DNA from 3 places in the Micrococcus lylae genome. Region 1 is predicted to be linked to each of the others. Evidence: riboswitches for the same ligand, from Rfam matches in the RefSeq annotation. Region 1 holds a riboswitch; each other region holds the start of a gene.

Evidence for each region. A riboswitch is a leader RNA that binds a small molecule or an ion and turns the genes downstream of it on or off. The one in region 1 is predicted to bind S-adenosylmethionine.
Region 2: it holds a riboswitch for S-adenosylmethionine, as region 1 does, so the genes downstream of both, FM125_RS03775 (acyl-CoA dehydrogenase family protein) here and FM125_RS11330 (flavin reductase family protein) in region 1, are expected to answer to the same signal.
Region 3: it holds a riboswitch for S-adenosylmethionine, as region 1 does, so the genes downstream of both, FM125_RS10820 (O-acetylhomoserine aminocarboxypropyltransferase/cysteine synthase family protein) here and FM125_RS11330 (flavin reductase family protein) in region 1, are expected to answer to the same signal.

Annotation. Positions count from the first base shown of each region.
Region 1 covers NZ_FUKP01000073.1:590-10,155, reverse strand. Annotated here, with positions in the region: gene FM125_RS11365 (mechanosensitive ion channel domain-containing protein) at 1-1,300, opposite strand, end outside; gene hisD (histidinol dehydrogenase) at 1,444-2,757, shown strand; gene FM125_RS11355 (RNA-binding S4 domain-containing protein) at 2,761-3,123, shown strand; gene FM125_RS11350 (ABC transporter ATP-binding protein) at 3,131-3,826, opposite strand; gene FM125_RS11345 (hypothetical protein) at 3,823-6,648, opposite strand; gene FM125_RS12365 (hypothetical protein) at 6,756-7,376, opposite strand; gene FM125_RS11335 (hypothetical protein) at 7,463-8,017, opposite strand; SAM riboswitch class IV at 8,292-8,412, shown strand; gene FM125_RS11330 (flavin reductase family protein) at 8,480-9,022, shown strand; gene FM125_RS11875 (hypothetical protein) at 9,160-9,342, shown strand; gene FM125_RS11325 (cold-shock protein) at 9,339-9,542, shown strand.
Region 2 covers NZ_FUKP01000022.1:6,233-15,798, reverse strand. Annotated here, with positions in the region: gene FM125_RS03785 (MFS transporter) at 341-1,741, shown strand; gene FM125_RS03780 (acyl-CoA dehydrogenase family protein) at 1,705-2,961, opposite strand; gene FM125_RS03775 (acyl-CoA dehydrogenase family protein) at 3,016-3,759, opposite strand; SAM riboswitch class I at 3,771-3,875, opposite strand; gene FM125_RS03770 (AMP-binding protein) at 4,175-6,367, shown strand; gene FM125_RS03765 (hypothetical protein) at 6,513-7,238, opposite strand; gene FM125_RS03760 (siderophore-interacting protein) at 7,552-8,451, opposite strand; gene FM125_RS03755 (MDR family MFS transporter) at 8,701-9,566, shown strand, end outside.
Region 3 covers NZ_FUKP01000067.1:180,641-190,206, forward strand. Annotated here, with positions in the region: gene tdh (L-threonine 3-dehydrogenase) at 1-412, shown strand, start outside; gene FM125_RS10800 (glycine C-acetyltransferase) at 412-1,632, shown strand; gene FM125_RS10805 (phosphotransferase family protein) at 1,870-2,904, opposite strand; gene FM125_RS10810 (CPBP family intramembrane glutamic endopeptidase) at 2,947-3,849, shown strand; gene FM125_RS10815 (VOC family protein) at 4,219-4,872, opposite strand; SAM riboswitch class IV at 5,011-5,128, shown strand; gene FM125_RS10820 (O-acetylhomoserine aminocarboxypropyltransferase/cysteine synthase family protein) at 5,240-6,658, shown strand; gene metX (homoserine O-acetyltransferase MetX) at 6,655-7,779, shown strand; gene FM125_RS10830 (SGNH/GDSL hydrolase family protein) at 7,863-8,744, opposite strand; gene FM125_RS10835 (alpha/beta hydrolase) at 8,834-9,514, shown strand; gene FM125_RS10840 (RNA-binding S4 domain-containing protein) at 9,522-9,566, opposite strand, start outside.

The DNA of each region.
Region 1 (9,566 bases):
CGGCCCTGCCTGCGCCTCCCCGCTCCTCGGAAGCAGGCGAGCCACCCTCCGGAGCCGCTCCGGACGAGGCCGGAGCCGACCCCGCACACGAGGGGAGGCCCGAAGCGGAGGCGGTGCCGCCGTCGTCGGTCAGACCGCCCGGGCGGAGCGGGGTCTCGAGCACACTGAGGCGCTGGGCGTGGATGGCCTCCGGGTGGTCGTGGCGGATGAAGTTCACCAGGTCCTCGCGGACCAGGCAGCGCAGGTCCCAGAGGTCGCCGGAGGTGCGGGCGGAGACCACGGCGCGGATGCGGACCATGCCGCCGAGGGCATCCGTGACCTGCATGGAGGCCTCGCGGCCGTCCCAGAGGTCGGTGGAGGAGAGCAGCTCCTTGAGGCGCTCGCGCAGGTCCTCCATGGGCACCCGCCAGTCCACGTCCATCTCCACGGTGCCGGAGACGGCCGAGCCCACGCGGGTCCAGTTCTCGAACGGCTGGGTGGTGAACTGGCTGGAGGGATAGACCATGCGGCGGCCGTCCCAGAGCTTGAGGACCACGTTGGACAGGGTGATGTCCTCCACGGTGCCGAAGGTGGTGTCCATGGTGACCACGTCCCCCACGCGCACCGAGTCGGTGAAGGCCAGCTGCACGCCGGCGAACACGTTTGTCAGGGTGGACTGCACCGCCAGGGCTGCGATCACGGAGATGAGGCCGGCCGAGGCTAGCAGGCCGGCGCCGAGCGAGCGGACCGCCGGGATGGTCAGCAGGACGACGGCCACGGCCACCACCACGATCACCGCCTGCAGGATGCGGCGGATCAGCACGGTCTGGGTGCGGACCTTGCGCTCGCGGCGGTCGTTGACACCGGCCTCGCGGTAGCGGTCCAGGACCTGCTCCTCCACCACGTTCACCGCGCGGACGGCGGCCCAGGCCAGGCAGCCGACGAAGGCGGCGAGCAGCAGGAAGGACACGAAGGGGAACCACGCCGCCTCCCGTGCCGGGGCCTTCGCCATGGTCACCAGGGCCACGCGGGACATGCTGAAGCCGAGCGCCAGCCCCAGCGGGTGCCGCAGCCGGCGCAGACGCCCCGCCAGCGCCCGCCTCTTGAACAGCACGGCCTGGACCACCAGGAAGCCGAGGAAGACGAGCGCCCAGCCGAGCACGAAGGCCCCGCACACACCGAGCAGCGTGGCCAGCTCCAGCCCGAGGACGCGGACGGTGGCGTCGGCACCCTGCTGCACCTCCTCCGGCACGCCGTCCTGCTGTGTCGCGGAGAACAGGCCGGAGAGGAACAGGGGCATCGGCGCGGCGGCTACAGGCATGTCACCAGTCTGACACCTGGCCCCGGACGGTTCACGGGAGAGCGCAGAATGGAGGCTGGACACCGGTGGCCGGCACCGCGGGGAGCGAGGGCTTCCAGCCGATCGGCCAGCCGGACGAGACAGACCAGCCTGGAGGTTCACCGATGCTCTCCGTCACCGACCTGCGCGACGCCGCCGCAGACACTGATCTGGACGCCGTGGTGCCCCGCGCCGAGGTGGACGTGTCCTCGACCGTCTCCGCGGTCCTGCCGATCATCGAGCAGGTCCGCGCCGGCGGAGCCTCGGCCGTGCTGGAGCTCGGCGAGCGCTTCGACGGCGTGCGTGCCCCAGCCCTGCGCGTGCCGGCCGAGGCGATCGAGCAGGCCCTCCAGACACTGGCCCCGGAGGTCCGCGCCGCACTGGAGGAGTCCATCCGCCGTGCCCGGAAGGTCCACGCCGCGCAGGTTCCCTCTGGCACGGAGGTCGAGCTGGCCGACGGCGCGATCGTGGAGAACCGCTGGGTGCCGGTGGACCGCGTGGGGCTCTACGTGCCCGGAGGCCGGGCCGTCTACCCGTCGTCGGTGGTGATGAACGTGGTGCCGGCCCAGGCCGCCGGTGTGCAGGGCCTGGCCGTGGCCTCGCCGCCGCAGCGCGAGCACGGCGGCCTGCCGCACCCCACCGTCCTGGCCGCCTGCGCCCTGCTGGGCGTGGACGAGGTCTACGCCGCCGGCGGGGCCCAGGCCGTCGCGATGCTCGCCCTGGGTGTGAAGGACGACGACGGCACGCAGGTCTGCGCGCCCGTCGCCATGGTCACGGGTCCGGGCAACGTCTATGTGGCCGCGGCCAAGCGTGCGCTGCTGGGCAGGATCGGCGTGGATGCCGAGGCCGGCCCGTCCGAGATCGCGGTGATCGCCGACGGCACGGCGCAGGCCGCCTGGGTGGCCGCGGACCTGATCAGCCAGTCCGAGCATGACCCGCTGGCCGCCTCGGTGCTCATCACGGACTCCGAGGAGCTCGTCCGGGACGTGCTGGCGGAGGTGGAGCGCCAGGCCCCGCGGCTGCCGCTGGCCGAGCAGATCCGCACCGCCCTGACCGGCCCGCAGTCCGGCGTCCTGCTGGTGCGGGACATGGACCATGCGGTGCAGGTGGCGGACGCCTACGCCGCCGAGCACCTGGAGGTGCACACCCGCAACCCGGAACAGGTGGCCCGCCGGGTCACCCATGCCGGCGCGATCTTCGTGGGCCCGCACGCCCCGGTGCCGCTGGGCGACTACTCCGCCGGGTCCAACCACGTGCTGCCGACCTCCGGCACCGCTCGTTTCTCCTCCGGTCTGAACACCGTGACGTTCCTGCGTCTGCAGCAGCTCATCCGCTACGACGCGCAGGGCCTGGAGGAGCTGATCGACGGTGTCAGCGCCCTGGCCCATGACGAGGGCCTGGAGGGCCACGGCGCCGCCATGCGGATCCGCCGGAGCTGACCGGTGAGCGCCGTCCGTCTGGACGCCTGGCTGTGGGCGGTCCGCATGTACAAGACCCGCTCGGCCGCCACCGCTGCGGTGCGGGGCGGACACGTGCGCGTCAATGGGGAGCCCGTCAAGGCGGCGCACACCCTGGCGGTCGGGGACACGGTGCGCCTGCGCAAAGACCACCGCGAGCGCATCCTGCAGGTCACCGGGCTGATCTCCAAGCGCGTGGGCGCCCCGGTGGCGCAGCGGCAGTACATCGACCACTCGCCACCGCCGATCCCCCGCGAGCTGCTCGCCGTGCCCGTGCGCGAGCGCGGCGCCGGGCGGCCCACCAAGAAGGAGCGCCGCGAGATCGACCGGCTGCGGGGCCGGCGCTGAGGGCGAGTCAGTCCTCACCGACCCGGACGGCCCGGTCCACCGTAGCGTGGACGAGCGGGTCGTGGCTGGCCACGAGGATCGCGGACCCAGCCTGCGCGTGCTCGCGCAGCAGGGCGATGACCTCGCGGGCCGTGGTGGCGTCGAGGTGCCCGGTGGGTTCATCGGCCACGACCAGGTGCGGGTGCTTGGCCAGTGCCCGAACGATCGCCACCCGCTGGGCTTCGCCGCCGGAGAGCCGGGAGGCGGGTGCGCCGAGCCGGTGCCCCAGGCCAAGGCGTTCCAGCTGGGTCCGGACCGTGTCCAGTGCGTCCCGGGGCGAGCCGGCGACAGGCCCGCCGTGGACCCAGATGGCCGCGTTGTCCAGCGCGGACAACTCCCCGATCAGCTCGCAGGACTGGTCCACGTACCCCAGGTGTTCACGCCGGTACCGTGCCAGGGCCTCCGCGGCGAACCCGCCGAGGTCCCCGTCCAGCCCGCCGTCGGGACTGCGGTAGCGGATCCGGCCCGCCAACGGGATCGTCAGCCCGGCAAGATGGCGGATGAGGGAGGACTTCCCGGTGCCCGAACGCCCCCACAGCCCCACGATCTCCCCGGGGTGGAGCGAGAGATCCAACCCCTCGATGAGCACGCGGGTGCCGCCGTCCGGACTGCGGTACCCGACCTGCACGCGGTCGAGGGTGAGAACGGGCGCGATCGCGGTCATGCGGGCTGCCCCTTCCAGGCACGGGCGAGCTGGGCTCGCCGGGTGAACAGGGTGATCAGGAGGGTGAGGAGCAGTCCGAGACCGGCCGCTCCCACCACCGGCGGCAGGTCCACCGCCGGGGTGAGCAGAACCAGCACGAGCCCTGCCACCAGGCCTGCCACGGCCGCCTCGACGGCCAGAGTGGGCAGGTGCCTGACCATCAGCTTGGCCCGGGACCAGCCCGCCAGCAGCAGCACGATAGCCTCAGCACGGACGGTGTCCCCCTCCACGCGATGCAGCTGCACCAGCAGGATCATCCCCACGACGGCGGCCAGCGCCCCCAACGCCAGCCGGAACGGCAGGTCCTGCGCCACGGCGGCCCCGGCCAGCAGGGAGGTGCCAGCCTCGCGGCGGGCCTGCAGGACGACGGCGACCAGCAGCCCCGCCCCCACCGCGACGGCCGCCCGGTAGGCGGCGCCGGTGAGCAGGCGCGGCCATGTGCGGGCTGTCCACCGGGTCAGCAGCGCGGCTGCCGTGCGGGCCGGCCGGGCCGGACCCGTCGACCGGGTGGCGTGCTCCCGGGTGTCGGCGGTCGTGGGACGGGCGGCGGTCACCGCCGTGGTCACGATGGCGGCGGCGAGCACCGCCGTCGCCCCGAGGCCCACGGCCACCAGCGGGGGTTCGACCCCGATGCGTGCGGTCGTGGCCCCGGCCGCGGTGAGCGCGGCGAGGGTGAGGGCGAGCACCATGAGCGTAGGAGCATCCTCCTTCAGGTGGCGTCTCACCGTGGCCCCGCGCGTCCAGCCCTGGAGAGCCAGCACACCGGCCCGACGGCGTCGCGGCCGGGCCGCCGCCAGGATGCACAGGCCTGCCAGGCCGGTCAGCAGCGCGGTCACCGTCATGGCCTGCGCGGTCCCCGCGGACCCGACCGCCGCCGAGACCCGCTGGGAGGCGGCCAGCTCCGGGCCGAGCTGGCGCACGGTGCCCAGCGGGCCGGTGTGGGCTTCGCCGTCGGTGGAGTCGAACCGGTAGGACACCACCTGGAATTGCCGGGGCGAGAGGCTGGAGGCGGCCACGGTGGTCACCGCGAATCCGGCGTCCTTCAGCTGCTGGGCCACTGCGTCGATCGTGGCGAGGTTCTCCGGTGTGAGGTCCTCCCCCACATCGGCCACCCGGACCCGCACGGTGCTGAAGGGCCGTTCCAGCCCGAGGGTGGCGGCCGAGGCCGCGTCGACATAGGCGGCGGGCATCTGGTTGGCCAGGCCGAAGCCGGTGGAGGCAGGCTGCAGACGCACCTCGCGCGGGGTGCCGTCCGGGTCCGCGACGAGGGTCGTGGGCAGCTCCACATCCGTGAGCAGCGGGGCGATCCCCGCCAGGTCCGTGTCCGGTTCGGGGACGAGGGTGCCCACGCTGACCAGCAGCGGGGCGTCGCCCGTGCCGAAGCGACGCCCGTCGTCGGTGGCCGCGTAGTAGGCGGACTCGCGGGACGTGGACGCCGGCAGGGCCCGGGCGACGGCGACCTCGGGCCGGCCGGGGAGCGTCCCAGAGGCGGTCTCCACGCCGGCGGCCTCGGCCAGGTTCCCGTCCGCCGTCGTCGGCCGGGTGAGGGTGCGCGTCTCCTGTACCAGAGACAGACGAGGTGAGTCATAGCTCAGGACCGGGTCCTGGCCCGTGGTCAGCCCGGGCACGGGGATGACGGTGACCCCGAGGCCGAGGCCGCCGAACCGCCCCGAGACGTCGGAGGTGGAGACGTCCTCCTGCGTCGCCAGACCGCCCGTGGGCAGCTCCCAGGTGGGCAGGCCGAGCATGCCGCGCGGACCGGTGGGGTCCCGTGGGTCCACCGGAGCCTGCTCGATGCGCAGGCGGGTGGCCGGTTCGCGGTAGGGCTTGGCGCGCACCTCCAGGGACAAGGGCGCCGAGCCGACGCTCGTGGCGAGCACGGGGACCGCGCTCAGGGACTCCGCGGAGCGACCGGTGGTGTCCGCGAGGATCTGCAGGTGGGCGGGGAGCCGGTCCTTCGCCTCGACGAGCGCACGTGCCTCCTCGGTTGCTGCGCCCGAGAGACGGTCGACCACTGCGGAGAGCGACCCGGCAGGCGAGGACTGGGCGAGCACACGGAACGCGTCCGCGGCGGCCGTGTTGCCGCCGAGGTCCAGCAACGTCGCCTCCGCCGCGGCGTCCACCACCACCATCCGGTTGCCCTGCGGGTCGGGTTCCGCCCACGGGGCGGCCCAGTAGGTGCCGGCGGGGACCTCACGCTGCGCAGGCTCGGGTGTGCGTCCGCGGGGTCCGAGGGCGAGCGTGGGGAGTTCGACGTCCGTGCAGGGGCCGGGCTCAGGAGGAGCTGGATCGCAGACAGCCTGGTCCTCCAGCAGCGGCCGGGCGTCCTCGATCGGGCCATCGTCGGAGAAATAACCGATGAGCGTGGTGTCCATACCGAGCACGGGACGGCGGCCGAGGCCGTCGTCGGTGTGGACACGGGCCTCCAGGTCGAACGCGCGGGGACCCTCCACGCTGCCGTCCGCCGGGTACCCGATCATCACGGCATCCTGGTTGGCCACGCTGCGCACGCCGAGGTCGCCGAGCGGGGCGGCGACCTCGACGCCGGACACCGCGCGGATGCGGTCGAGGTCGGCGGTGCTGAGGCGGTCGGCCGAGCTCGTCCACGCGGCCGTGTCCAGCGGAGCGGAGAGCGCTTCAGAGCTCGGGGCGGCACCGGGGGCGGAGACGACGAGGTCGTAGGTACCGCGCCAGCTGCGATCGACAAGGTCCCGGAGCCGCTGTGTGGCCTGCGCCTGGACGGTGAGGCCCACGACAAGTGTCAGGGCAAGGGCACCGGCCACCAGCCGGAGCATGCGAACGCTCGGCAGAGCCGGCCAGGCGGGAGCGGTGCGGCGAGACGCTTCTCCCGGGGATTCACGTCCCGCCGCGCCCCTTCTCCGAGGCTGCGTCATTCGGAGAGTGCAGTCAGGACGACCCGGAACGGGGAATCGTTGTCCACCGTGACCGTGAAGGTCATGGGTCCGGCCTCTGGCACGGGAGCCGTCGCCGCAGACCAGTCACCGCACGCACCCTCCGAGCCGGCCATCCACGTCTTCTCGTCCTCGCCTTCCCGAGAGGTGTGAATATCCGTCTTACCCGTCGCGTCCGAGGGGCAGAGCAGGATGACCCGCAGAACCGCACCCTTCTGTGCATCCACGGTGATCTCCTGCGAACCGGTCCCGACCGCTTCCTCGAGCACAGACTCCGTCGCCGGGTCGAGGTAGCCGGCATCCGGATGCTGGCGTGAGTACTCGACCAACGTCATCCCGTCCTCCTCGAAGAGAGCGGCCGGAAGCGCCTCCTCAGCGTCCGAGCCTGACGAGCCCGCGCCGGAAGCGGCCGTGGACTCCGCAGAAGATGCGGACGCGTGTGCCGGGTCACTCGATGACGCTGCAACACTGGATTCCCCCGAACTGGACGTCTTGTTGTCCGAGGCGGAGGAGCATCCTGTCATGGCTGTACCGAAGAGAATCGCCGCGACGATAACCGAGGCGCAACGAGTAGATCGCAGGAGGGGGAAGGAGGACATGATTGACCTTCTTGTCATGAGTGAACGAAACGGGAGTGCTCTGGCGCCGAACCTTTCGAGTTCGACGCCGGAGCACTTCCCCTGGGTCAGAGACGGTAGTGCTGAAAGTGGAACTGCTGCCATGGAGTGGTGAACGACCCGCTACGCACGGTCACTACCTTGCAGTTCCTGGTCAGCATCTGGCGCTTCCAAGTTCCCTTAGCCCGCTTGGCACCAATCACGAGCTTGCCACCGTTCTTATAGCTAGCCGGCACCTTCCACGCTCCACTGATCGTATTGGTGGAGGAATAGGTGACACCCACTCGGGTGCCTACCTTGGCCGAAACACCCGCGAGGATTGCACGAACATCACCTGACACCTCGCCCGTAATGTCCCCGCTGACGGCAAACGTTCGTCCAGTCGCGATGGAGAGGGTCACGCCGGGCGCCCCAGACACAGAGGAATAAGCCGAATGGGACTTCTTGAAGGTATTCGAGGTCACATTGACAGTCGTCCAACTCTCCTCTGCACAGTCGGCGTTCGGCGAGATGACACCCCCCTCCGGGGATGAGGTCACCGCCCCCGCTCCCGGGGCTGCCGTCAGCGCAGCTGCCACAACGACCCCTGCCGATACCGCCGACAGCTTCTTCTTGATGTCCATCCACATGATCCGACCCCTTTCAGGTGAACCGGCCGTGGGGCCGCGGGTTGCGGTCTCGAGCTCCCCCCCTCTCTCGAGTAGCGTCATCCTGACCCAGCCGCCCTAGATGTGTCAAGCATCACATTCTGGCAGTGCTCCGCCGAGACTACGGCGCAGGAAAACCGTCGTTTCGCCGCTGCTCGGCACGGCGACGGCATCGGTGTGACCTCGCGTGTCGTTCACAGGGTCGACACCTTTGACGCCCCGGCGTGCCCGCTCCTACCGTGGAGCCCAGAATCACGAGTTCCCGCCATTCACGGCCCTGGCCGGCGGGACGGCAACCCTCTCAACGCTGCAGTGGGGTGCTCCAGGTGAGGATTCGGCCCTCCGGCACCCCGGTTGGGCAAGTACAGCGTCTCTGCGGACACGTCGGTCCGCCCGCCTGCACCGCAGGGCCGCGTCCGTTCCGAAGGGATCCGACGCATGACCACCACCGCACTGCTCTCCCCCGCCACCGCCGCGCATCCGCGGTGGGACGAGGACATCACACCCCTGAACCTGCGCCGAGGACTCGGCGCGTTCCCCACCGGCGCGGTGGCCGTCACCGGCCGGTCGGACGGTGTGGACGAGGTGATGGTGTCCTCCTCCTTCGCCGTGGGGATCTCCTGGGAGCCTGCGCTGGTGTCCTTCTCCGCGCAGAAGTCCTCCCGCACGTGGACGCGTCTGCGGAACGCGGACACCCTCGGCGTCTCCCTGCTCGCCGAGGAGCAGCACCACTTGTGCCGTCAGCTGGCCTCCCGCACCGGAGACCGCCTCGCCGGGCTGGAGCTGCACCGCACGGGCCGGGGCACCCCGTTGCTCGAGGGCTCCTCGCTGTGGTTGGAGACCCGCCTGCACGCCGAGGTGGACGCCGGCGACCACACAGTGGTCCTGATGGAGGTCCTGGGCTTCGCCGACCACACGGACGTCCACGCCCCGGCAGCCCTGCACCACAACGCCTTCACCGGGTTGCGCCCGCTCGCCTGATCCGCCCGGCTCGCCTCCGCCCGCCGGCGGCGGGAGGCACGACGACGGCCGCCCCGCGTCATCCGCCTGTCCCCTCCCTGCGACAGGGCCGGGAGGACAGCGGCCGGTGTACCGCCGTCGTCGGGAAACGTGAGACGATGGGCAAGAAGCAGTTCTCCCTGTTTACCCGTCTTCTTGCAGTACCCGGGCCTGACGGCCAGGGGGCGTTGGTCTTCGCGGTGCAGTGTCACCGCTTCACCCGTGCCGCGACCCCGCTGCACGGCACCGACGCCGACAGCCTGCGCACCGCAGGCGGGCACAGCGAAAGGACACCCCCATGACCGTGGGCACCGTCAAGTGGTTCAACACCGAGAAGGGCTTCGGCTTCATCGCTCCGGAGGACGGCTCCGCCGACGTCTTCGTGCACTACTCCGCCATCCAGGCGCAGGGCTTCAAGGAGCTCCAGGAGAACGACCGCGTGGAGTTCGAGACCGTCCAGGGCGACAAGGGCCTGCAGGCCGCCAACGTCACCCGCCTCTGAGTCCGTGACACCCCGCCCGGCGGG
Region 2 (9,566 bases), on a different contig from region 1:
TTCGTGACGTCGCCGTCGGGCCGAACCAGGGGGGCCATCGCGCCGAACCAGAGGAAGTGGCCACTTCGGCATGCCGCGAAGGGACCGAAGTCTCTGGCTCGACGACGGCGGCGGGCCGAATCAGGGGAGTCGCCGCGCCGAACCAGAGGAAGTGGCCACTTCGGCATGCCACGAAGGGACCGATGTTTCTGGCTCGACGGCGGCGGGCCGGAAGCGCAGTCCGGTAGGGTGACGGCCATGTTCCATGTGATGAAGCTCCACGCCTGATCCGACGCGATCGCACCCCCTCGCCCCGTGCGAGGGGTCTTGACCGTGTCCGGATCCCATAGAGAGCTCTTCCATGAACACCCCTCCCCTGCCGGGGCCGCATCCTGCCCCTGCTCATCACTCTGGCGGGCGTGCCGCCGCCGACCTCGGAACCCGCCGCAGACTTCTGGCCTCCAACGGCCTCGATGCCGCCGGCGTGCAGCTGCTGGACACTGTGCTGGCGGTCGTCGTGGTCACCTCGCTCGGCTTCGGCGCAGCCGAACTCGGCCTGCTGAACGCCCTCGGCGCACTGTCCTTCCTACTGCTCGCCGTGCCGATCGGCGCGGCCACCGACGCCTGGGGACCGGCCCGCATGCTCGTCGCCTCACTGGCGACGAAGACCGTGCTGGCCGGGACCATGCTCGGCCTCTACGTGAGCGGGGTGCTGTCCACAGCGGCGGTGCTGGTGCTGGCCACGCTGCTGGGCGTCTGCACGGTGGCGAGCGAGAATGCGCAGACTGCGGTGGTCCCGCAGGTGACCGCTCGAGACCAGGTGTCCGCCCTCGTCTCGCGGATGGCGGCCGCAGACGCTGTCGCCGGGATCGTGGCACCGGGCGGCGCAGGTCTCCTGCTCGCCCTGTCCGCTCCGGGGGTGCCGTGGGGCGTGGCTGTCGGGCTCTTCGTCCTCGCCCTGGTCGGGGTCCGTGCGCTGGTGCGCAGAGTCAGCAGTGTCGGCCGCCAGGACGCGGACGGCGGGGCGGACGACGTGGTCGCCACAGATGCAGACGCCGACGTCGAGACCGGTGACGGACCAGACACCGACGGCCAGGGTCTGCGCGAGGGCTGCACACCAGAAGCACCCAGGCCCGGCCTGCTGCACGGATTCCGGATCATCGCCGGGAACCGCCTGCTGCTGGCGACCACTCTGCTCGTCACCGCCGGCAACATCGGCCTGGCGGTCGGGGACACGGTGGAGCCGCTGCTGGTGCTGCGGCACCTGGACCTCGGGCCGGCGTTCTTCGGCCTGCTGGGCACGGTGGCCGCCGTCTCGGCGCTGGCGGCGAGCGCCGTGGCCTCACGGATCACCGAGGCAGTGGCACCGCGGAGGCTGTTCGCGTTCGGGGCGCTGGTCCAGGCCGGGGTGGCCACACTGCCGCTGGCCGCGTATCTGCGTCCGGAGGCCGGGAGCGTGCTCATGGCTCTCTTCGCCGCCCTGTGGGCCCTCACCCTGACGGTGACCAACGTGGCCGGGGCCGCCTTTGCGGCACAGACGGTGCCCCCGGGATCCCTCGGCCGCACCTTTGCTGCACGGCGCATGGTGACCATGGGATGCGTCCCCGTGGCCGCCCTCGGCGGAGGGCTGCTGGGCGAGCTCGCCGGCCTGGCCGCTCCACTGGTGCTCTGGCCGGCGCTGGCACTGATCGCGGCGGCGGCCTTCTTCGTGCTGACCCGCCCGCCTCAGCGTTCGGCCGGCACGTCCCCGGCGGAGGTGTAGGCGATCGGCACGGTGCCGTTGACCAGGTGGTCCCCGGCGATGCGGACCTTGAAGGAGGCCGGGTCATGGGTGGCGATGGTGCGGGCATTGCGCCAGTGGCGGTCCAGCTGCAGGACGGTGGACGTCGACGACGCCCCGAGGGTGTCGAAGATGTGCGTGCAGACATCGAGCACGAACTGCGGCACCACCGCCTGGGCACGGTAGGCGGCGATCATGGCGTCGTCCCAGGCGGAGGCGAGGCGGCCGTCGTCGTGGTTCCCGCCCGCCTCCAGGCCGGCGGCGACGTCCATGGCCCGGCCCACCACGCGGACCATCTCCTCGGCGGCCGAGACCTGCCCGGCCATGCGCCCGACGATCTCCAGCAGCTGCGGGTCCTGCTGCGGGCGCTCGGCGGTGCCGGTGTTGAAGGTGCGGCGGCGCCGGCGCAGCAGGTCCACGCCCTCGGCGAGCGCGGCCCGGGCGACGCCCACCTGCAGCGCCAGCAGGGATGCCTCCTCCAGCACCGGGACCGGGCCGTGGGGGCGCGGGATCTCCAGCAGGTCCTCGGCGGCGGCGCCGTCCAGCAGCACCGAGCCGGTGGCGGTCATGCGCTGGCCGAAGCCGTCCCAGTCGTCCTTGATGCGCACCCGTGGCTGGCGGACGCGGACCACGGCCACGGCACGCTCGGGCTCCCGGACCACGCCGCCGGCGCGCTTGGAGTTGCGGCGGGACACCAGGTCCGCACCCTCCATGCCGACCGTGACGATGGTCCACGTGGCGAAGGCGGTGCCCGTGGCGTAGTACTTCTCACCCGTGACCACCCAGGTGCCGCCCTCGTCCTTCGTGGCGGTGGTGGCGGCCTTCCCCGGGGCGGCGCCGGAGCGCTCGGCGAGCGCGGAGCCGCCCCACTCTCCGGAGGCCAGGTGCCTGAGCCAGCGGCGTCGGATCTTCTCAGGCTGGTCGTCCACCGCGGCCACGAACACCAGGTGCGAGCGCCACAGATGGGCGGTGTTCACGTCCTGGGCGGCCAGGTCCATGAGCAGGCGCAGCACGTCCTCGTGCCCGGCCCCCTCGCCGCCGGCCTCCGCGGGGACGGAGACCATCCCGAGCCCGGCCTCCCGCAGCTGCTGCTGCACCGCGAACGGCAGGTGCCGGCCGGCCTCACGCGCCCGGTCGCCCTTCCCCACCGCGGCGAAGAGGTCGGTGAAGCGGTCGGCGAGGTCGGTGTAGGTGCTGCTCATGGCATCCATGCTGACACGACGACGGCCGCTCGGGCTGGGTGCGCACCGTGCGTCTCACGGTGCGCACCGAAAGCCCCTCCCCTCGATCCGTTCCGGAGCGCTTCGGGCGTGCTCCGGAACGGATCGAGCCCCCGGATTCGCGGGTCCCCGAGAAGACAGCGCCCTCGATCCGAAAGAGAGTACGCGGCGCGGTCTCCGCTTCGGATCGAAGGTGCTGGGGTCGAGGGCTCTTACCCGGGTGTGGGTGGAGAACAGGGACGCGGTGGCGTAGCCCTTGCGCCCGGTGAGGACCGCGCCGCCGCCCGGACGGGGCTCGAGCCGGGTGTTGAGGGTGCCCAGTGCGTTGCCCGAGGTCTCCGTGGATGCGTTGCCCACGGTGGCTCCCTCGAGGATCAACCGGTACCAGCGCTCCTGCTGGGCGGACGATTTGTGGCGCAGGGACTCCAGGAACCCGTAGTGGGAGCGGTACTGGTGGGCCACGTTCGAGTCGGCGGCCGCCAGCTCCACCAGCAGGGCGGTCAGCGTCCGCACGCTCACCTCCGGTCCCCCGTGGGAGCGGGGAACGCGCAGGGTGGCGAAGCCGGCGGCGTTGAGCTCGCGGATCTGCTCGTACGGCAGGGTGCGGTTCACGTCCCGCTCGGCGGCGCCGGCGGCGATGCGCTCGAAGATCGGGGCGAACCGCTGCCGCAGTCGAGCGAGGTCGTCGGTGTCCGGGACGTCCGGGGTGACGGCCAGCGGCGGACGGGTGGGGACCGCGTTCACGGTCGGGTCGTGGGGTGCGGTGAGGGGCGCGGACATGCGCGGGCTCCTTTCCATCGGTCCCGGCGGTAGCACCGTCCCGACCCTGCCGGGCAGGGATGAGGGGGTTGCTGCGGCGTCGTCGATCCGGATCTCTCGGCCGCTCTGGATGGGTCGGCCACAGCACAGCACGGCCCCGCCCGGCCACGGAAGGCAGCCGCCTCACGTCCGTCATGGACACCCTCGCCGGACGGGCGTCGCCCGTCGGCGCCGCCCAGATGACCTGGCGCAACGCGTCCACGCCCACCAGCCGGACCGGCACCGCGTCTGCGGCACACCGCGGGCCTACCGTGGATGCGCACACCATCCGGAGCGGCACCAGAGACCTGGCTCTTCGACGCCGCAGCAACCCGGGTCCGCCGCCTCCCCGCGGGCTGCGGGTGCTCCCGCCAGGACCGATGGAAGGAGACACCCCATGCCCGTGTCCGCAGCCGGCACCGCCGCGGCCGTCGCCGAGACGGCCCTCCCCGCGCCGGATCCCGTCCGCGGCCCGAACGACGGCGTCCCCGCCGCCGCCCTGGCCACGCTGCCCGGTCCGCTGCCGCAGTCCCTGGTGGACGCAGCGGACCCGGACGTCCACCCGGGACGGCCCGCGGGACGGGCCCATGGAGGTCGGGGCGACGGCGCCGTCGTCGCCGAATCCGACCGACTCGCCCTCTGGGAGGCGGTGGGCCGCCGGCTGACCTGGGACACGGACTTCACCCAGGTGACGGACACGGTCCCCACGGACGCGGCCGCCGGGGCCGCCCCGCAGATCCGCTGGTACGCGGACGGGCGGCTCAACGTGGCGTACAACTGCGTGGACCGGCACGTGGAGGCCGGGCGTGGGGAGAAGGTGGCGCTGTACTTCGAGGGCGAGCCCGGGGACCGCCGGGCGGTGACCTACGCGCAGCTGCAGCGCGAGGTCGCCCAGGCCGCGAACGCCCTCGAGGAGCTGGGCATCGAGGCGGGCGACCGCGTCGTCGTGTACCTGCCCGTGCTCGTGGAGACGATCGTCATCACGCTGGCGTGCGCGCGGATCGGCGCCGTGCACTCGCTCGTGTTCGGCGGGTTCTCGGCGGAGGCGCTGCGGTTCCGCGTCGAGGACACCGGGGCGAAGCTGCTGGTCACCACGGACGGCCAGTTCCGCCGGGGCACGGCCGTGCCGGTGAAGGCCAACGCGGACGAGGCCGTGTCCGGGGACAACGCGATCGAGCACGTCCTCGTCCTGGACCGCACCGGCCACCGGGACATCCCGTGGACCGAGGGCCGGGACCTGTGGTGGCACGACGTCGTGGACCGCCAGCCGGACGTCCACACCCGGCGCGCCTTCGACGCGGAGCACCCGCTGTTCATCATGTACACCTCCGGCACCACGGGGCAGCCGAAGGGGCTCGTGCACACCTCCGGCGGGTACCTCGCCGCGGCCTCGTGGACGCACGACTTCCTGTTCTCCCACCCGGACCCGGCACGGCGCGACGACGACGTCCACTGGTGCACCGCGGACCTGGCCTGGGTCACCGCCCACACCTATGAGATCTACGGGCCGCTGAGCAACGGCGTCACCCAGGTCATCTACGAGGGCGTGCCGAACGCCCCGCACCCGGGCCGGCACTTCGAGGTCATCCAGCGCTACGGGGTGACCAGCTACTACACGGCTCCCACACTGATCCGATCGCTGATGGGCTGGCACCCGGACGGCGTGCCCGCGGAGTACGACCTGTCCTCGATCCGCCTGATCGGCACCGTCGGCGAGGCGGTGAACCCGGAGGCCTGGGTGTGGGCGCGCACGCAGATCGGCCGGGACGCGCTGGACCGGCTGGACGGTCAGGCCGCCGCGGCGGGTAGGGCGCCGGTGCCCCGCGACGGCGCCGTGGGCGTGCCGATGGTGGACACCTGGTGGCAGTCCGAGACCGGCTCCACCGTGCTCTCCCCGCGCCCGACCGACACCGTCTTCAAGCCCGGCTGCGGATCCCGCCCGCTGCCGGGTGTGGACGTGGACGTGGTGGACGACGACGGCACCTCAGTCGGCGCCCACCTGCAGGGGAAGATCGTGGTCACCCGGACCTCCCCGTCCATGGCCCGCACCGTGTGGGGGAACCCGCAGCGGTTCTACGACTCCTACTGGGCCGACTACGCGCGGCAGGGCTGGTTCCTCGCCGGGGACGGCGCCAAGCGGGACGATGACTCGGACGTGTGGATCCTCGGGCGCATCGACGACGTCATCAACGTCTCCGGTCACCGACTGTCCACCATCGAGATCGAGTCGGCGCTGGTGGCACACCCGGAGGTGATCGAGGCCGGGGTGTGCCCGGTCCCGGATCCGAAGACCGGGCATGCGGCGGTGGCCTTCGTGGTGGCGCACGAGCGGTTCGCCGTGGCCGGCCGCCCGGAGGAGACCGCGGAGCAGGCCGAGCAGCTGCGGCGGCACGTGGCGCGGGTGATCGGCCCGGTGGCGAAGCCGGCGCACGTGGTGTTCGTGCCGGACGTGCCGAAGACCCGGTCCGGCAAGATCATGCGGAGACTGCTCACGCAGCTGTTCACCGGTGACGCCCTCGGGGACACCACGAGCCTGCAGAACGAGCCGTGCGTGGCGGAGATCGAGAAGGCGGTCGCCGCCCGCCGGTGAGGTTCTGACGACCTCCGCCCCCGACGTTTTCGCTCGCGAAACGGGAGGCGTCGCCTCCCGTTTCGCGAGCGAAAACGAGTGGGGAGTCCGGCGGGGAACCGGCGGCAGGCGCCGGAAACAACCGGGCTCCCCTCACGAGTGGATGTCAGGGGTTCATGAGATCGGACTGGTCGACGACCTCGTCCTCTGCTGGCGCCTCCGGAGCCTCCACCTCGTTCCAGTCGGTGAACGTCACGACGGCTTCCTGGCCGCCGTCCTCGGTCTTCGTGCCCTCCACCCGGAACAGCGTGTTGTCATCACGGTCCACGTAGTAGACGTCCCCGGCGTCCTCGCTCTCAAGGAGATCCTCAGGGATCACGTACTTGTCGTACTTCTCACCGTCGATCTCGACCTCTTCGGCCTCGATGTCGTGGCCGTCGAAGTGATCGCTCTTCGGCATGTCCTCCACCATCTGGTCCACCAAGGAGGACATCGCGAACTCGCCCATGCCCTCGGCCTCCGAGGCGGACATCTTGAGCCACTTGTCGCCGAGCATCTCGGTGAAGGCATTGTCCTCGCCGTCGGACTTCACCTTCAGGTACGCATCCCCGTCCAGCCTCATGACCTCCATGTTCACGGGGTCTCCGCCCATGGGGATGTTCATGGTGCCCTTCATGTGGGAGTCGTCCGTGGCGCCGGCCAGGTCGACGGTGCCCGTGCTGTCGTCCTCCTCACCGGTGGCCTCCATGTTGATACGCAGGCTCTCGGCCTCCTCGAAGTTCTTGCGAACCTCCGGCCAGGCCTCATCCAGGGTGGGCGCGGAGCCGCAGGCGGTGAGCAGCAGGCTACCGGCGGCGAACATGCCGGCGGCGATGGACACACGGTTCTTCATGGTTGGTCCCCTCGTCAATGATCGTGGAGGAAGGCCGGACGCCCGCCTCCGAACTCTATGTTCCCCCATAGAATCACAACGGATTCCACCCGCGTCCACCCCTGACGAACGTGGACCGGCACCGTGGCCGGACGCCTCCACCCTTCCCCGGCCAGACGCCCCCACCCCTCCCCGCAGCGTCTTCGCTGGTGAAGTGGGAGGCGCCCCCCCTTCCCGTTTCACGAGCGAAAACGCCAGGGGCGGGCGGAGGGGAGAAACGCCAGGGATGGGGGCGTGAGACCAGGGATGGGAGACGGGAGAACAGGGCAGCGGGTCAGTCGTCGTCGAAGATCTTGCCGATCGGCTCGCGCTTCTCCGCCTGGAACGCCTCCTCCGCACGGCCGTGGGCCCAGTATGCGGAGACGGACAGTTGCCTGCGGTCCAGCCCACGCACGTCGGTCAGGTGCCTCCGGGCCCGCTTCACCTGCTCGCGCTCACCGTGGACGAACGCCTGCACGCGGCCCGGCCCGAACTCGAGCTCCTCGAGCGCGTCCACCCAGAGCGCGGTCTGCGGGCTGAAGTCCCCGCCGCGGTGCAGCCAGCGGACCTGGACTCCCTCCGGCGCGGCGAACTCCTGCTCGTCCTGCTCTCCGGACACCTCGATCAGTGCCACGCCCCGCGCCTGCGGCAGCCGTGCGGCCATGTCCTCGCACGCGGCGGCCAGAGCCGGCAGTGCCGCCTCGTCGCCGGCGAGCACATGCCAGTCCGCGTCCTCGTCCGGCCGGTAGGCGCCGCCGGGCCCGAAGAACGCGACCTTCTCCCCCGGCTGCGCCTGCGCAGCCCACGGGCCGGCCAGGCCCTCGTCCCCGTGCACCACGAAGTCCACGGCCACCGTCTGCGCCCGTGCATCCACCGCGCGGACGGTGTAGGTCCGGCGCACGGGCATCTGCTCGGGGGCCAGCCGCTCCCGCAGCACGTCCATGTCATAGGGCGGTTCCAACCCGAGCGCGGGATCGGCGAACAGCAGCTTGATGTACTGGTCGGTCGCCCTCTTCGCGGCCCAGCGCTCGTGGAACGCGGCGAACCCGTCGCCGCCGAGCACCACGCGCACCATGTGGGGGGTCAGCTGCTCGGTGCGGACCACCTCCAGCACCGTCTGCGGTCGCGGCGGACGGCCGCCCCCGGCGGGGGCGGCGGTCGAGGCGGAGTTGCGGGCGCCGTCGTCGTTCTTCACGGAAAGCTGCCTCCAGGGGATCGGCGGGGAATACGAAACGTCTGTCTCACCTTATCCATTGTGCGGTCGAACGGACACCAGGCGGCGGTGCCCCACTAAGATCCTCGGAGGCTTTCAACCGCCCACTTTGAACCACCGGGAAGGGAAACAGACCATGACCGCTCGGACCGGACTCGTGCGCGCCTGGAATGCCGGCGGCGCCCCCGGCGAGACCCTCCAGGCCGCCCTGCCTCAGCAGCGGGTCGCCGCATGACCGCCGGCAAGGCGCAGCCGGGCACCGACGCGCAGTCCTCCGCCCACTCCCTGCCCACCGGCCCCGTCCCTGTCGCCCTCGCCCCCGGCACCGGCCGCCTCATCGGCCTGCTCGTGTCCGCGGCCTTCGTGGTGATCCTCAACGAGACCATCATGTCCGTGGCACTGCCGCGGCTGATGGCCGAGTTCTCGGTTTCCGCCGCCACCGCACAGTGGCTGTCCACCGGCTTCATGCTGACCATGGCGGTGGTGATCCCGTTCACCGGGTGGGTGATGAACCGGTTCACGGTGCGGCAGGTGTTCGTCTTCGCGATGAGCACGTTCACGATCGGCACCGTGGTGGCCGGCCTGGCCCCGCTGTTCTCGGTCCTGCTGGCCGGGCGCGTCGTCCAGGCCGTCGGCACGGCCATCATGATGCCGCTGCTGATGACCACCGTGCTGAACGTGGTCCCCGTCTCCCGTCGCGGCCGGGTCATGGGCATCATCTCGATCGTCATCGCAGTCGCTCCGGCCGCCGGGCCCACCGTGGGCGGCGTGATCCTGGAGCACCTGACGTGGCGCTGGATGTTCGGCGCCGTGTTCCCCATCGCCCTGGCCGCCCTGGTGGCCGGCGCCCTGTGGGTCCGCAACGTCACGGAGCCGGAGAAGATCCGCCTGGACGGATTCTCCGGCGTGCTGTGCGCGCTCGGCTTCGGCGGCCTGATCTTCGGCCTGTCCAGCATCGGCGAGGCCGCCGGCGGTCACGCGCCGGTCGCCCCATGGATCCCGCTCGCCGCCGGCGCCGTGTTCCTCGCGTTCTTCGCCTACCGGCAGGTGCGCCTCGGGGACGACGCCCTGCTGGACCCGCGCACGCTCGCCCGGCC
Region 3 (9,566 bases), on a different contig from region 1:
CGCGATCGACGTCTCCGCCCAGCGGATCAGGCAGGCCCAGGCCGAGCTGCGCATGGAGGAGGGCTTCGACGTCGGCATGGAGATGTCCGGCCGTGCCTCCGCGCTGCAGGAGATGGTGGCCAACATGAACCACGGCGGCAAGATCGCCCTGCTCGGGCTGCCGGACGGGGAGATCGCGATCGACTGGCAGTCCGTGGTGACCCACATGATCACCATCAAGGGCATCTACGGCCGCGAGATGTTCGAGACCTGGTACGCGATGTCCGCGATGCTGCAGTCGAACCCCGCCCTGCTGAAGCAGATCGAGTCGGTCGTCACCGACGTCATCCCCGCCCATGACTGGCAGCGCGGCTTCGACGCCGCCCGTGCCGGCGCCACCGGAAAGATCGTCCTGGACTGGAGGAACCTCTGATGTACGCATTCAAGGACCAGCTGGCCGCCGAGCTGAACGAGCTCCGCGAGTCCGGCCTCTACAAGCACGAGCGGGCCATCACCACCCCGCAGTCCGCCCACGTGCAGGCCACTGCGGCCGGTGCCGAGGACGCCCAGCCCAAGCCGGTGCTGAACTTCTGCGCCAACAACTACCTCGGCCTGGCGGACGACGAGCGGCTGATCGAGTCCGCCAAGAAGGCCCTGGACGAGCGCGGCTTCGGCATGGCCTCCGTCCGCTTCATCTGCGGCACCCAGGACATGCACGTCGAACTCGAGCAGCGCCTGTCCGCGTTCCTCGGCACCGAGGACACCATCCTGTTCTCCAGCTGCTTCGACGCCAACGGCGCCGTCTTCGAGCCCCTGTTCGGCCGCGAGGACGCCATCATCTCGGACGCGCTGAACCACGCCTCGATCATCGACGGCATCCGCCTGTCCAAGGCGCACCGCTTCCGCTACGCCAACCAGGACATGGAGGACCTGCGCGCCCAGCTGGAGGCCACCAAGGAGCTGAACGACGGCGCCGGCGCCCGCCGCACGGTGATCGTCACCGACGGGGTGTTCTCCATGGACGGCTACCTGGCCCCGCTGGAGCAGATCTGCGACCTCGCCGAGGAGTACGGCGCCCTGGTGATGGTGGACGACTCCCACGCCGTGGGCTTCATGGGCGCCACCGGTGCCGGCACCCCCGAGCACGCCGGCGTCTCCGACCGCGTGGACATCTACACCGGCACCTTCGGCAAGGCCCTCGGCGGCGCCTCCGGCGGCTACGTGTCCGGCCGCAAGGAGATCGTGGAGGTGCTGCGCCAGCGTGGCCGCCCCTACCTGTTCTCCAACTCCGTGGCCCCGGTGATCGTGGCCGCCACCCTCACCGCCCTGGACCTCGTGGAGGGCTCCGCCGCCCTGCGCAAGACCCTCTTCGACAACGCGGCCCTGTTCCGCCGTCGCATGACCGAGGAGGGCTTCGAGCTGCTCGACGGCGAGCACGCCATCGTCCCCGTGATGTTCGGCGACGCGGCGCTGGCCGCGCGCGTGGCCGACGCCATGCTGGACCAGGGCGTCTACGTCACCGCCTTCTCCTACCCGGTGGTCCCGAAGGGCGCCGCCCGCATCCGCGTGCAGCTCTCCGCCGCCCACTCCGAGGAGGACGTGGAGAACGCCGTGCAGGCCTTCGTGAAGGCCCGCGCCGCCGTGCAGGGCTGATCGACCCGAGACGACGCCGAGGCTCGGCCCGAGGCGACGCTCAGGAGACGGGCCCGGACCACCGGCTCACCGGCTGGGGTCCGGGCCCCTCCCGTATCGTCAGCGGGCGCTTTCGTTCGTGAAAGTGTCGAGACCGGCCGCGGTCCGGGCCCCTCCCATATCGTCAGCGAAAACGCCTGGGAAGCGGAGCGGACTGCGCGCGGCGGCGCCGGTTCTGCGAGCGACAGCGCGAGGGGCTCAGAACGCGGTCATCGCCCGCTCGATGCGCGGCAGGACCTTCCGCAGCAGCTTGTCCCAGCGCAGCGGCCGGCCGGTGAGCTCCTGCCGTGCGCGGGCGTCGTCCAGCGCCTCGAGTGCCGCGTTGCCGAGCCACACACGGGCCCGGCCGGCCTCGTCCGTGTCCCGGGCGATCTCGTCGATGAGGTCCTGGCCGTGCCAGATCGCCAGGTCCGCGACGTTCCGTGCCGGGTCTCCGGCATGTGCCAGGTCCCAGTCGAGGATGCCCTCGAGCCTCCACACGACCGCGTCGCCCTCGCCGGGGACGGGCACCCAGCGCAGGTTGTGGCCGGCCAGGTCCCCGTGGACCAGCCGCGGCGCCACGGCGGGCTCGGAGAACCAGGTGCGGGCCGTCGTCGCGATGACCTCCACCGCCTCCTGCCAGGACTGCGGCAGGGCTCCGGCATGCTCGGCCGGCAACGCCGCCGGCAGCGCCCGCAGTGCCTGGATGCGCTCGTCCGTCCACGGTCCGCGGAAGGCCCACGCCGGGCCGAGCCCTGCGGCCACATCCCCGTCCGTGACGTCCACGGCGTCCAGGGCGTCCACGATCCCGCGCAACACTGCCGGGTCGCCCTCGTGCACCGGATGCGGCTGGCCGGGCAGGTAGGGCTGCAGCACCGCCGCGGTCAGCGGCATGCCCTCAGCCGTCTCGGCGTGCCACACCTCGGACAGCGGCGCCGGAACGGAGAACGGCAGGCCCCGTGCGGCCAGCGCCTGCAGCAGGCCCATGCGACGAGGAAGGTGGAAGGCCGGGGAGTCGTCCGGCGCCCAGCAGGTGCCGGGGGCGGCACCGGCCTCCGCCATCCGCGTCATGCGCAGCACGGCCACGTCGTCCAGGACGAGCACCCGGTGGAACTGGCCTGACTCCTCCACACGTCCGGCGTCCCAGCGCGCTCCGGTCAGCCGCTCGGCGGTCCGGGCGTCCACGTGGGGCAGCAGCCGCTCGGCGCAGGTGCGCGCGAGCCCGATCTCTGAGGGAAGCGGATCCGACGCCATGACTGACACCGTACCCCCGGCGGACGGACCTACACTGCGCACGTGAGCACCTCCGGAACCACCACCCAGGCCAGCCAGTGCCCGACGACGGCACGCCCCTCCGGCGCGCTGCCCGCCCCTTCGGCGCGCACCGTCCGCTGGGAGGTTGCGATCGTCCTCGGCCTGTCCCTGGGCAAGTCCGCGGTCTACGCCGTGGTGCAGCTGCTGGACAAGATGACCCAGGGGCCGCTGCAGGACCAGACGACCGTCCTCAACCCGGTCCTGAACAACCGATGGGTCTTCGACCTCACCTACCAGCTGCTGAACATCGGCTTCGCCCTCGTCCCGGTGGCCCTCGTGCTCCACCTGGTCCGGCTGCACGGCCGCAACCCGTTCCGCGCGTTCGGCCTGGACTTCCGCCGTCCGTGGGCGGACCTCGGCTGGGGTGCCCTGCTGTTCCTCGTGATGGGCGTGGGCACCCTGGCCGTCTACGCGGGAGGCCGCGCCCTCGGCGCCACCACGGCGATCGTCGGCTCCGCCATGGACGACGCCTGGTACGCCGTGCCCGTGCTGGTCCTGTCCGCCCTGCGCCATGCGCTGGTGGAGGAGGTCATCGTGGTCGCCTGGATGGTGGACCGGCTGTCCTATCTGCAGCAGCTGCGCTCCTGTGGCCTGGCGGGGGAGCAGGCGCCGCAGCTGCCGGCCCCGCGCACCACGGACACCGGTGCCTTCCTGCCGGTCCGCGTCACCACGATCGTGATCGGGCTCGCCGTGCTCCGCGCCGGCTACCACCTGTACCAGGGCATCGGCCCCGGACTGGGCAACGCGGCGATGGGCGTCGTCTTCGTGCTGTTCTACCTGCGCTGGCGCCGCGTCATGCCGCTGGTCGTCGCCCACCTGCTGCTGGACGTCACCGGGTTCGTCGCCGCCCCGCTGCTGGCCCAGCTGGGCTGGTTCGGCACCTGACCGTCCCCGCCCGAGGCCCGGTCCGATGCCCTGTCCAACGTCCGGTCCGTCCCCGTCCGATGCCAACTGGTGAGGACACACCTGCGAACTGGTGAGGACACACCTGCCAACTGGTGAGGACTCACCCTCATCGCCCGCGCAGGAGGGGTGCCAGACGGTGTGTCCTCACCAGTAGACAAGTAGGCCAGCAGACCAGTAGGCGAAGAGCGTCGGGGGCCGTCGGGAAGAGCGCCGGGGTGGCCGTCAGGAAGAGCGCCGGGGTGGCCGTCAGGAAGAGCGCCGGGGGCCGTCGGGAACAGCGCCGGGGGAGGCCGTCAGGAAGAGCGCCGGGGAGGCCGTCAGGAAGAGCGCCGGGGGTGAGGGCGGCCGTTAGAGGGTGACGGTGCCCCGGGGGGTCTCGAACCGTACGGTCAGCAGGCCGGGGGTGCCCGAGGGCGCGGCGTACTCGATGGTGAGGTCCTCGACCTTCTGGGACGGATCGTCCAGGCCCAGCCAGGAGCGGACACGCTCGCGGGAGCCGGCCAGGGTGAGCGAGGAGATCGAGGCCTGCGCCGGGGCCGCCAGGGAGGGGTGGAGGTCCTCGGTGCCCTCGTCCCAGCAGACCAGGTACGGGACCTGCGGGTCCGCGATCAGGCCCTTGATGCCGATCTGCTTCCAGGTCAGCTCGCGGCCGTCCGGGAACTTGCGGTTGCCGGGCACGGCGGAGCGGCCGAGGCGCTCTTCGAAGGCGGAGAGGTCGTCTGTGGCCACGACCCAGCCCATCCAGCCGCCGCCCTGCTCGGAGCGGGAGCGCACGGCCTGGCCGAACGGGGCGTTCGCCGCCGCCGGGTGGTCCAGGACCTCCACGACCTCCAGGTACTGGCCGTGGGCCATGGGGAACAGGGCGTTGCGGGTGCCGAACCGAGGGTGCACGCCGCCCTTCACGCGCTCCACGCCGAGGGCGTCGGAAACCCGTTCCACGGTGGCGTCGAGGCCCTCGGGGCCGGCGGCGTAGGACACATGGTCCAGGCGGATGGTGCTCACGAAGATCGTCCTCTCGTCGGCCCAGGGGATGTCAGCCGGGCTGTCGTGAGGCTCAGGCTAGCCCTGTGTGACGAAGGACATGAAATCGTGACGAGCCGGTGTGCGGTCGGTGTGTCCCCGATGCCACACTGGCGTCACGGTCACGAGAGCCAGCACCAGTGCCCCGGCATTCTGGCCGGCAACCCTCCCCACCGCGGCGGGGTGCCCCGGGTGACGACCAGGCCGGCCCCAGACCGGGGCCCGGCAAGCGCGGTCGTGTCATGCGCCCGCTCCCGCACGGGCGTGCCAGAGCCCCGGACCTGCTCAAGGTCCACGGCAGTCCGAGGTGCGGGGGCATGGCCGACCCTGACAGCCCCAGGAGTCCGCCATGACCACCCAGAACAGCGCCCCTGAGACGAGCGCCTCCGCGAACGCCGAGACCCCCGCCGCCGAGGCCTGGGGCTTCGAGACCCGTCAGATCCACGCCGGCGCCGAGCAGCCCCACGCCCACGGCGCCACCGCTCTGCCGATCGTGCAGACCACGTCCTTCGACTTCCCCAGCTCCCAGGTGGCCGCGGACCGCTTCGCGCTGGCGGACCTGGACCCGCTGTACACGCGGATCGGCAACCCCACCCAGCAGGCGGTGGAGGAGAAGATCGCCGCGCTCGAGGGCGGCGTGGGTGCGCTGCTGCTGTCCTCCGGGCAGTCAGCCACCACGTTCGCGATCCTCAACGTCGCCGGCGCCGGGGACCACGTGGTGGTCTCCACCTCGCTCTACGGCGGCACACAGAACCTCTTCAAGCACACCCTGGCCAAGGTCGGGGTCCGGACCACCTTCGTGCAGGACCCGGACGACCTGGAACAGTGGCGGGCCGCCGTCCGCCCGGAGACCAAGGCGTTCTTCGGCGAGTCCCTCGGCAACCCGCGCGGGGATGTGCTGGACGTCGCCGGAGTCGCCGCCGTAGCCCACGAGGCCGGTGTCCCGCTGATCGTGGACAACACCCTGGCCTCGCCGTACCTGTTCCGGCCGATCGAGCACGGTGCGGACGTGGTCACCCACTCGGCCACCAAGTACCTCGGCGGCCACGCCGCGGCCATGGCCGGCGTGATCGTGGACGCCGGCACCTTCGACTACGGCAGGTACCCCGAGCGCTTCGGAGGCTTCACCGAGCCGGACGAGTCCTACCACGGCCTCGTCTACGCTCGGGACCTCGGTGCCGACGGCGCCTTCGGCGTGAACCTCTCCTACATCCTCAAGGCCCGCGTGCAGCTGCTCCGTGACTACGGATCGGCGATCTCCCCGTTCAACGCCTTCCTGGTGAACCTCGGCCTGGAGACCCTGTCCCTGCGCATGGAGCGCCACGTGGCCAACGCCCGCCGGGTCGTCGAGTACCTGGACGGCCACGGGCAGGTGGAGGCCGTGGTCCATCCCGAGCACGCCTCGAGCCGGTGGAACGCCCGTGCGAAGGAGCTGTTCCCGCGCGGCGCGGGTGCGATCGTCTCCTTCGAGATCGCCGGCGGCCGCGAGGCCGGCGCGGCCTTCGTGGACGCTTTGACCCTGCACCACCATGTGGCGAACGTGGGCGACGTCCGCTCGCTGGTGATCCACCCGGCCTCCACCACCCATTCCCAGCTCACCGAGGACGAACAGCGCGCCACCGGCGTCACCCCGGGCCTGGTCCGCCTCTCCGTGGGCCTGGAGTCGATCGAGGACATCCTCGCGGACCTTGAGACCGGCTTCGCCGCCGCCTCCGGCGCCGTGAGGCACGACGACGGCCCGGCCGCCTCCGCAGGGGAGGCCCGGTGACCGCGGTGGACGTCAGGGGCACCCGCACCGATCTGCCCGCCGGCGGGTTCCACCGGCTCTGCGTCGGGCCGCTGGACACGGAGACCGGCGGCCACCTGCCGGCGGTGGAGCTCGCCTATGAGACGTGGGGCACGCTGAACGCCGAGGGCACCAACGCCGTGCTGGTCCTCCACGCCCTCACGGGAGACACCCACGTGGCCGCCCACCGCCAGGACCCGAGGACCGGCTGGTGGGATGAGCTCGTCGGTCCCGGCCGCGCCGTGGACACGGACCGCTGGTTCGTGGTGGCGCCGAACATGGTGGGCGGCTGCTCCGGTTCCACCGGCCCGGCGAGCCCGGCCCCGGACGGACGTCCGTGGGGCTCGCGGTTCCCGTTCATCACCCTGCGCGATGCGGTGGAGGCGGAGGCACGGCTGGCCGACCACCTCGGCATCGCCCGCTGGCATGCCGCGATCGGCGGGTCGATGGGCGGCGCCCGGGCCCTGGAGTGGGCCGTGAGCAGGCCGGACCGTGTGGCGGGCGTGGGGGTGCTGGCGTCGACCGCGCACTCGAGTGCCGAGCAGATCGCCTTCGCCCAGTCCCAGGCACAGGCCATCCGCCTCGACCCGCAGTTCCGGGGCGGTGACTACTACGGAGGTCCGCAGCCCGAGGCCGGCCTCGGCATCGCCCGGCGCATCGCCCACATCACCTACCGCAGCGCCGAGGAGCTGGCCGTGAGGTTCGGGCGCCGCCACCAGGGCGAGGAGGATCCCTTCGGCACGGCGGCAGGAGAGCGTCTGGGCCGGTACCAGGTGGAGTCCTACCTGGACCATCAGGCCTCCAAGCTGGTCGGCCGGTTCGACGCGAACGCCTACCTGACCCTCACCGAGGCCCTCATGAGCCATGACGTCGGCCGTGGCCGCGGGGGCGTGGCCGAGGCGCTGCGGCGGTTCACAGGCCGGGCCTTCGTGGCCGCCGTGGAGTCGGACCGGCTCTACCTGCCCGCCGAGTCCCACGAACTGGCCGCGCTGCTGCCGGCCCGGCCGCAGGTGCACATGATCGACTCACCGCTCGGGCATGACGGCTTCCTCGTCGACTACGGGCAGGTCGCCGAGCAGCTCCGGCAGGACCTGGCCCTCTGAGCCGACGGCGGCCCGGACGCACCCCTTGTGCGTCCGGGCCGTCGTCGGGGCGGCGGGTTCTCAGCCCTCGTTGCGGCGGGTTCTCAGCCCTCGTTGTAGTCCGAGCCGTGCGGCATGTCCGCGCCGAACAGGGGAGCGGCGTCGGGGCGCTTGGCGCTGCGGCCGTCTCCGGAGGAGACGCCCTTGATGCGGCGGATGACCCACGGCACCAGGTGGGTGCGCGCCCACACGACGTCCTCGGCCCGCGCGTGGCGCCAGTTCCGCGGCGGCAGCGGCTTGGGCACGAACGGCTCCAGGTCGTGCTCCACGTTCAGCGTCTCCAGGACCATCGCCGCGATCGTGTGATGTCCGGTGGGGGAGAAGTGCAGGCGGTCCTCGGCCCACATCTCCGGGCGGGAGAGGATCTTCAGGGACCACATGTCCGGGACCAGGCAGTCGTGGCGGGCGGCGATGGTGCGGACGTTCTCGTTGTAGATGGCCACCTTGCCGCGGATGCGGCCGAGCACCGGGGTCTCCTTCACGTCCGTGGCATTGAAGAGGAGGATGGTGGCCCCGGAGGCGGACAGCCGCTCCACCGCGGTGTCCAGCCGGACGGCCACCTCGTCCGGGTCCGCCCGGCGCAGGATGTCATTGCCGCCGGCGCAGATGCTGACCAGGTCCGGCTGCAGCTCGAGGGCGGGGTCGATCTGGTCCGCCGCGATCTGGTCCAGGAGCTTGCCGCGCACTGCAAGGTTGGCGTAGGCGAAGCGATCGTCGTCCGGGGTGAGGCGGGCGAGTTCTTCGGCCACGCGGTCGGCCCAGCCGCGGTGGTAGCCCGGCTTCTCGGCCACCGGGTCGCCGATGCCCTCGGTGAACGAGTCGCCCAGGGCCACGTAGCGGCGCCACGGATGCGTGGTGGGCGAGGCGGCAGGGGAGGCGTCGTCGGGACGGGAGGCTGTGGAGGAGTCTGGGTGCGGAGTCGTCACAACAGTGCATTCTGGACCCCAAAGGGCATGTGGAACAAGGAATCGGAGCGGGATGCTCCACTTCGGTTGCTCCGCATACGCTGGACGCCATGACTTCCACCACCGAGTTCACCGTCCGCTGGTCCCGCCCTGAGGGGGAGCGCACCGATCACCTGCTGGTGATGCTGCACGGCTTCGGCGCGGACGAGAACGACCTGTTCGGCCTGGCCCGCGAGTTCCCGGAGCGTCTCACCGTGGCCTCCGTGCGCGCGCCGCTGCAGATCCCGATGGGCGGCTTCGCCTGGTTCCCGCTGTCCCAGGACCCGGTGACCGGGGAGATCGGTTCGGACGCCCCGTCCGTGCGCGCCGCCGTTGAATCACTGCAGGCCTGGGTGGAGTCCGTCCGCGCAGACTTCCGGTCCGTGACCCTGCTCGGCTTCTCCCAGGGCATGGCGATGGCCATGTCCCTGCTGCGCCTGGACCCGGCCGCCTACGCCTGCACCGTGGGCCTGTCCGGCTTCGTCGCCGACCCGGACCGCGCCGAGCCCGACCTCGCCACCCTCTTCGACCGGGACGACGAGGTCGCCCGCGTCCGGCCGAAGGTCTTCTGGGGTCGCGGCCAGGAGGACCCGATCATCTCCGAGGCCCGCGTGGAGGCCACCCACGGCTGGCTCAACGAACACGTGGACATGACGAAGATCGTCTACGCCGGCCTCGGCCACGCCGTCCACCCGCAGGAGCTCGCCCACGTGGTCCAGTACCTGGACCAGGTGGTGCCGGGGAAGGCCTGACTGAGCCTCACGGCGCCTCGATCACGATCGACTCGCCGTTGAACTCCACCAC